Regions from separate parts of the Cytobacillus sp. FSL W7-1323 genome, predicted to be linked through region 2. Evidence: predicted binding sites of a transcription regulator. Region 2 holds the regulator's gene; the other holds the start of a gene.

Region 1 (4,221 bases), 1.6 Mb from region 2:
AAAAGGTGAAACAGAATGAAATATTCTCCATTAGAAAAATTACTCTGGAGTATTGCATTACCCGGATTTGGTCAGTATTTAAATGGAAAATTATTTAAAGGCACATTTTTTCTTATACTAGAGATACTGATTAACGTTAGATCAAATTTTAATGAAATCATTATTTATAGTTTTCGAGGAGAAATTCATTGCGCCATAGAAAACGCAAATTATCAATGGCTTATGTTTTATCCTTGTTTATATTTCTTTGCAATTTGGGATGCATATAAAGAATCTGGTGGAGGAGGACGATATTCTTTCTTTCCATTTGTGTTTTCAGCATATTTTGTTACAATTGGATTGATTTATTCTGAGAACTTTAAGATTTTCGGTGTACTATTAGGACCTGTTTGGTTACCTATGTTATTTGTGATTCCTGGAATACTTAGTGGATTTACAATTACAAAGATTATGAAGGTATAAAGCATCAAATTTTTTGATTATCGATAAGAGGTAGAGTTGTATGGAGAGTTTTTTGTCAATAAATTATAAAAAGCCCTTCTCAATCGAGATGGGCTTTCATTCCTTCAAATGCTTCTTGTAACGCTTCTTTAATGGTATTACCCTCAACTTTTATCCCTCCATTGCTTGATGTTCCAACAACAGTTACAGGATGAGATTTTGCAAAAATATAATACTGTATACCATTCTTTTTGATTACGTTATATATAAGGTTAGGCTTCATGATTTCCCTCCTTTTGAATATAGTTCCACATACGGGTAAAAAGTCCTTTTTTGGCAAAAAAATAACCCTTCTCATTAAGAGAGGGTGTTACATTTTTGAATGAAGTTCACTACTAATAAATCCCTTAGCTTCTGCTATAGTCTCTTTAAATGTAACTCCTATACATTTAATTTCGAGTTCTCCTTTTTTGGCAGTTACTGTAACTGTGTTTTTATCTGCATAAATATGATAAGTAACGCCATCATCAATAAATCCTAATGGCTCATATTTCATTAAACATACCTCTTTCCTATGATATGTAATTATATTAACAAAAAATAGGTAAAAAAGTCCTATTATTTGCTCAGGTAAAAGCTTAAAAGTTCCTCACACTTATTCTTAATTCTTGGATTAAAATAATTATGCTGCTCATCATATCCTTTATAGTGAAACTCATACATAGTGAACGATTCATCATGTCCAATCTGGTTTACTCTCATATTCCCTTTTCTCATCTTAACTTTAACTTCTTTCAAATCACGCTGAACCTTCTTAATAGTATTTTCCATTAAGGTAATATAAGGCTGTTTAATCTTAAACGGGGAATTTCCAATGATTTTTAAATCTCTTTCAAGGATGATAATAATCATCGGTAAGTATATAGCTTGCTCTAGTACATCACGATCAGCTTCATTAATCCTAGTCATGTTGTTAAACCCTTTCGACTGATATCACTTCATCAATGTGAAATTTTAAGGTTTTTAATTCATTCGTTTCCAAATGGATGTACATATTAATATGATCAATTTTATCGATTATGCCCTCGTAAGCTTTCGTGAACCCATCAACCCAAATGGTCATTTTGATTGTAAGAGTGTAGTTTAATGATTCCATCGTTATTAGCTGTATTTCCTGAAGTTCTTGCTCATCTAATTCTGGCTTTTTCACTTTTTCATATTCGGCTGGTATCTGCTTAAGTAATTCCGTATGTTCGCTCATAAAGAACCCTTGCCATTTCATTTTTCCGCGGTCACGAATCATAATCCCATCTCCTTATGACTATATTATACGCAAACATTCGTTCTTGATACAACTTGAAATAGAACAAATGTTCCCGTAAAATTATGTTTAAGGAGCTGATAATAATGAATCATTTGTTTAAATACTCATTTGAAGGGCGTAAGCCAATTGAATTAATTTATTTAAATAATTCTGGAGACATTTCATATAGATTGATAATCGTTAGGAAGATTAATTTAGATAATGTATTGGTTTTTGACTTGCAAAAGCAACAGATGAGGACATTTAACATTGATGGCGTATTATCAGTAGCCAAACCTAAGAGACAAAGAGGGGTCAGGAATGCATAATAAATTAACTAAGAGACAGAGAGAAGCATTAGATGCAGTAATTTATTATTTAGAGGTTAATAATTATCAACCATCATTTAGAGAATTAGGAGCTATATTGGGGCTTGCTTCATCTTCAACTATAAGTGGCTATTTAAATAAATTGAATGAAAAGGGATATGTCAGCTGGGAAGAAGGGCAATCGATTACCTTGAGAATTCAGCATTTTTTATTTTAATATATAGTTTAGTCTAGCTAAGAAACAAAGATAAATTAAAAGAAAGAAAAAGCATTTAAGTAGCTGATTACTACTTAAATGCTTTGAATTAATTATAAATTATTTGATAAATATTACGTACTTCATCCCGTGCGTCTTCGTTGTATTCACCAATACAGTTTTCTCGTGAAGTTATTTCGAAGTCATATTCCTTTGTATATACATTTCCGGTGATAGTGTATTCCTCTTTTTGATAAATGCCATGGGAACCTCGTCTAAAGCGACCTAAGGCTAATAATATAACTTTTGCTGCGCCAGCATTTAATAAAAGATTTCGGGCTGTTTCAAAAGAGATACCATTTGTTAAAAAATCGTCAATGATACAAATTGTTTTTCCTTTGATTTTTTTTGTATAAAATGGGTTTAACATTATAGAATTAAAATGTTTAGAACAACCAATTTTTAGCCGATTATCATGGTGTGTGTAATGACTTTTATCAACAACCGTATGTCTGATGAAAATTGGTTTGTTATTCCGTTTACCCGTCAAATATCTACATCTTTCTTTTATTTCTTCTATTTCGTTGTTGTTATCACCATTTGAAGTAGGGAAGACACCCCAAATGTCTACGTTTCTTAAATCAGAGTCTTTCATAACTCCAGAAATCAAATGGAAGTATAAACTGTTAAAATATTTGCGATCTCCTTGTTTCAGAAGGTTTGAGAAGCCTTCTAAGATTTCTTTTTCTTCACTTGTTACAGAGTAATTTTTAGTATTTGCAGAAGTTAATGCTAATACTTGGGTTGATTTATCTACTTGTAATTTATAATACCAACTAGATTGATTCTCTATTAATCTTACAGCTTCCGTTAATTTTTCTGGATTTGATAAGGTTATACCATATCTGGCTGGTTTTTCGTCCTGTTTGACGCTCCACCCAGGATTAATTATTAGTACTTTTTTATTAGCAGCCAGTATTAAATCCTCATTACTGCTTCCGACCAAAATTATATTCTTAACATTGGAATCATCTATCGAATCTTTCAATTTATAACGAAATGTACAAATTATCTTGAACTCAAACATGTTTTTAAAAACTTCTTTAGCCTCATTCAAAGCTACTAAGTCATGCGATATAAATACAAATTGATGACCTTCACTGTGTAAAGTATTAATCATATCTTGAATGCCAGTATACATTTTAAAATCTTCGTCAAATATGGTTAACCGAGTTAAAGCAACAACTTTTCCCATTCAGTAAACGCCTCATTTTTCAATTATTTTATATTACTTATTCCCTTATATAATTTTGCAGAGCTATTATTAAGTATTTTTAAAACACCTGATGAGTTGTTATCGAAGCAATATAGTGGTTTGTTTTGAACATAAGCAAAACGAGCGGTATGCATAGTACCACTACTTGCTTTACATTCTGTTATAATTACAGCATTACTAATACCAGATATTATTCTATTTCTGTTAACATAGTTAGTCTTCTTATTTGGTTCATCCTTATAGTACTCACTAATTAATAAACCATGATTTTTTAAAATCTCAGTTGCGTGCTTAGTATGGGATTTTGGAATAATAGAACTTATAGGCCCAGGTAAAACTGCTATTGTTTTACCCTTGTTTTCTAAAGTAGAAAGGTGAACCTGTATGTCTGTTCCTAGAGCTAAACCACTAACTGTTATGAAATTATGATCTACCATTTCAGAAACATATTTTTCAATCAAATTTATCGTTGGAGGACTGGGTGTTCTAGTACCAACTATTGAACAAATATACTTTTCCTCAAATAATTGCCTATTACCTTTCATAAATAATAAGAAAGGAGGAGATGGTATTTCCTTTAATAAGGTTGGATATTCTTTTTCATAATATATGAAATATTCAATCCCCTCTTGTTTAAAGTTTTCTAAAAGAGATTCAATTTTTCTTCGACTATTGT
Region 2 (4,221 bases):
TCTTAAAGGTGGCGACCATGTGACAGGAGAATTCGTTGATGTTCGCGGTAATTTAGTTTTCTTAGCAAAAGCTAACTGTGATCGTCACGATGATCGTCACGATGATTGTTGCGACAAGAAAAATCGTGTAAGAATCACTACGATCTGTTGCGATAATATCGTTGCAGTTGAAACACGATAGTTAGGAGTTTCTTTATTGTGTCTAAACAGATATGTATGCAAGGAGTATAACTGTTGAGTATTAACATTCAACTTGGTATCTCTTTATTAGATACTAAAAAGAGTCCAACCAAAGCAGCCATAACGGCTGCTTCTTTATTTTAGTTAGGATAGGATAGCAAATTAAAAGATAGAAACAAAGAGAAAATAAATGGTCTTTTAACAGGGGGATATAGCCCGTACACCTCCAATACCCTCGACATATAGTATTAACATAATGATAGAAAGGAGGAAGAGATATGGGATATAATAATTGTTTTTTTGGAAGAAGACCAAGATATTCAGACTCATATGGATATGACAACAACAATCACGGTTGTGGTAATTACAGCAAAGACGACAATAAGGATTGTGGCTGCGATGAGTTCTTTAAGAACGTTTCCCGTGGTGAGGATGTGAGAGTGTTTCTTAAAGGTGGCGGCCATGTGTTCGGGGAGTTTATCGATATTCGCGGTAATTTAGTCTTCCTAGCTAAAGCAGACTGTGATCGTCACGATGATCGTCACGATCATTGTTGTTGTGACAAGAAAGCTCGTGTAAGAATTACTACGATCTGTTGTGATGATATTGTTGCAGTTGAAGTATAAGGAACTTAGGAACCCCGTAAGTTGAGAGTGCTTTTACTGTGTTTTAATGGAAGCTTATATATGGGAAAATAACTATTGCTAAAACTAAAAGGCATCTTCAAATACCGTTTTAACGGCTGCTTCAGACTGTAGATAAACTCCTTAAATGAGTTTGTCTACAGATTTATTTATTAATAATAGGAAGAAAAATTATAAGTAATGATGCGGATAGTCGAAATCAATGAGAAATAGTTACTTTAAGCGATTTAGTACTTGTGGGTTATTGGGTATGTAAAATCAAGGGGGGCAATTGATTCATTTATGAACTGAATTTAAGGTGTATGTATGATGAAGTAGGTCGTTCAAGTTACCAATCAATTGAATAATTGGCATTTAATCATCCTAGCTATTTGTTTTCATGAAAAATGCTTTAATATTTATTTACCCATAAAACATCATGTCAAGTAGTAGGTATCAAATTTAAAAACATTAGCTCGTATTGAATGGATGAACAGTACTTCAGGAGAGTGGTTCTATGGGCTGTGTAAGACATACATATTACAATTTAAGAAGCAACACAAAACGTTAAACGAAAATGTGTTATGTCCCTTCCATAAAGGTGAAATAGAACTGTTTAAGCGGGTATTTCTAGCGCTAGAATAGTAGGTAAAAAGCGAAGTTGTCTAAATAAAATTTGTTCTTGTTATATACAACAAAAAACCGTTCATAAGAACGGAATAAAATTTTATTCTTGATCTTTTACTTTTAGGGTATCTAATAATTTTAAGATACCCTCACCTCCCATACCAGATACGAGAGAGATGATGAAAACAGCAGTGGGGGAATCCGGTGTTGTTGTCACAATGACAAATACGGCCGCCAGTCCTCCTAGTAAGATGTCTTCTAAGAACCCTAAATAAATGAATTTTTTCGTCATCCGTGGCTTGACTAGTTTGCCTAATCTCTGCAAATGTCCTGCAACACCGACAATTCCACCAATCAACGCAGCGAAGAGAATGTTCATTAACATTTTTCCTTCACACTCCTAAAGCCGAGATTTTTTTGCGACCTTAGGTTGATTCTTGGTGTAAATTTCATTATAATATATTTTTGTCTCGATGTAATGATTCTATTTTACTGAATTTTTCAAATTTTATAATTGTATGAGTAACATATAAAGATAATTGCAAACTATTAAAAAGGAGTGTCAATAATGACACTCTTTTTTAATGTATTTGACGATAAACACCAATAACTTTGCCTAAAATAGATACATTGTGCAAGATAATCGGCTCCATAGTAGGGTTTTCTGGTTGCAAGCGGATAAAGTTCTTCTCTTTAAAGAATCGCTTAACGGTGGCCTCATCATCTTCTGTCATAGCAACCACGATTTCTCCATTATTTGCTGTTTGTTGCTGCTTGACTATGACATAATCACCATCTAATATGCCAGCTTCAATCATACTTTCTCCCATAATTTCAAGCATGAAGATATTTTCATCACTCGGAGCCATTCTTTCAGGTAAAGGGAAATATTCCTCAACATTCTCAATCGCAGTAATGGGGTGACCAGCAGTAACCTTACCGATAATAGGTACGTTCACCGTTTGCACTTTAGGTATTGGGTTGCTCTCTTCTAGATTTAATACCTCAATGGCACGGGGTTTTGTCGGATCTCGACGAATAAGACCTTTACTCTCTAGTCTGGCTAGATGGCCATGTACGGTTGAACTTGAAGCAAGTCCAACAGCTTCACCTATTTCCCTAACGGAAGGTGGATAACCTTTTTGTTTTACTTCATCTTTTATAAAATTCAATATATCTTGCTGCCTCTTAGATAATTTCACGCTATCACGCACCTTCGTCAATTTCATTAAGATTATTATACCATCAGTAGTAAATAGATACAAACATAAGTTCGAATTTTCTTATTGACAGAAACAAATGTTCGCATTATACTAAAATTATTAAATCGAACATATATTCTATTCAGGGGTGGCAATTAATGATAAAACAATTGTGGAATTCTTATAGTTATGCTATTATTCTTATCGCTTTTAGTTTCGGTATGGTTTTCTTATTATTTTTGAACACTGGTAATGCAAATCAGGAGGAATATGTAAAAGTTGAAGTAAAACAAGGAGATTCTTTATGGAAAATAGCGGAGGAGTTTAAAGATGCCCATAATATGTCTTCTAAAGACTTTGTTGCTTGGGTAGAAGAATTTAATCATATACATTTAGGTAAAATACATCCTGGTGATACGGTATATCTTCCCATTACAAATGGTGAAATAATATCTGAAACAAATTTAGCTAGTGTGATATTAGAAGACTAAAGGAATGAAAGAGAATGAATGTAATTATATATTGCAGGGTGAGTACGACGAAGGATACCCAGGAAACGTCTCTTGCTAGACAAGAAGAAGAACTTTTACATTTAGCGAGAATGAAGGATATGAATGTAGTTGAAGTCATACGTGAGAAAGCAAGTGGCTATGATTTAGAAAGAATTGGTGTGTTGCAATTATTGGAGTTACTTAAACAAAATCAAGCAGAGGCTGTTCTTATTCAAGATGAAACCAGGATTGGAAGAGGAAATGCTAAAATTGCCATCTTACATTGTATACTTAAAGAAAATGGGAAGATTTATACAATTGCCCATAATGGAGAATTGCAACTTTCAGATTCTGATTCTATGGTATTACAAATTGTTAGCATGGTTGAAGAGTATCAAAGAAAACTACATAATGTAAAAATAAAAAGAGGGATGCAAAAAGCTGTTCAAAAAGGCTTTCGACCTGAAAAAAATTTAAAAAACCAAGGAAATATAAACGGAAGAGAACGAATAGAGGTACCAATAGAAGAAATAGTAAAATTGAGACAAAATAACCTTACTTTTGCAGAAATTGCTGCAACGTTAAGAGGCTTTGGTTATAAAATATCTAAAGCGACAGTAAACCGTAGGTATAATGAATATATAGATGATATAGAGCAGATGGATAATGAATCATCATGATATAGGCATAATATGTTAAGTCGATTGATTAGTTGTAATTTAACTTAAAAACTAAGAAATATTAGTACTGATACCAAGCAAGATAAAGGCATACTAAAAGATCCTACAATCGTTCGTGGGTTCAGACAAGTGAACTGTGAATGGTTATTTGTTTCCGAGGATTCATCCGTGTTTTTTCATTTAACGTTAGTTGTTAGTGAAAGTATTATTCCCTTATTCCCCTTATTTACATACATACATACATACGCTCCCTATATTAATAGTCTCACATTTTTAAGTTGAGAACACTGCTACATTGCCATACCTAATAATAAAGCAATACGATACCAACTTATTGGCGTCTGAAATGAAAATCAAAAGATGATTGTAAAACTGCTTTCTTGTAAAATGCAGTCATATTTAGTAATATGGCTATTAA

The links. The regulator LexA, encoded in region 2, represses DNA repair genes until DNA is damaged. The targets are predictions, from matches to a motif close to CGAACATATGTTCG.
Region 1: the regulator LexA is predicted to act here: its motif matches at 1,775-1,788, upstream of MKX67_RS18240 (YolD-like family protein).

The regions. Positions count from the first base shown of each region.
Region 1 is NZ_CP151998.1:3,614,808-3,619,028, reverse strand. It holds gene MKX67_RS18260 (hypothetical protein) at 16-462, shown strand; gene MKX67_RS18255 (hypothetical protein) at 542-724, opposite strand; gene MKX67_RS18250 (hypothetical protein) at 812-997, opposite strand; gene MKX67_RS18245 (hypothetical protein) at 1,060-1,410, opposite strand; gene MKX67_RS18240 (YolD-like family protein) at 1,415-1,744, opposite strand; gene MKX67_RS18235 (hypothetical protein) at 1,849-2,073, shown strand; gene MKX67_RS18230 (transcriptional regulator) at 2,066-2,290, shown strand; gene MKX67_RS18225 (phosphoribosyltransferase) at 2,379-3,524, opposite strand; gene MKX67_RS18220 (DNA-processing protein DprA) at 3,548-4,221, opposite strand, start outside.
Region 2 is NZ_CP151998.1:2,049,436-2,053,656, forward strand. It holds gene MKX67_RS10605 (hypothetical protein) at 20-181, shown strand; gene MKX67_RS10610 (hypothetical protein) at 621-806, shown strand; gene MKX67_RS10615 (DUF4257 domain-containing protein) at 1,531-1,815, opposite strand; gene lexA (transcriptional repressor LexA) at 2,012-2,632, opposite strand; gene MKX67_RS10625 (LysM peptidoglycan-binding domain-containing protein) at 2,791-3,123, shown strand; gene MKX67_RS10630 (recombinase family protein) at 3,138-3,803, shown strand.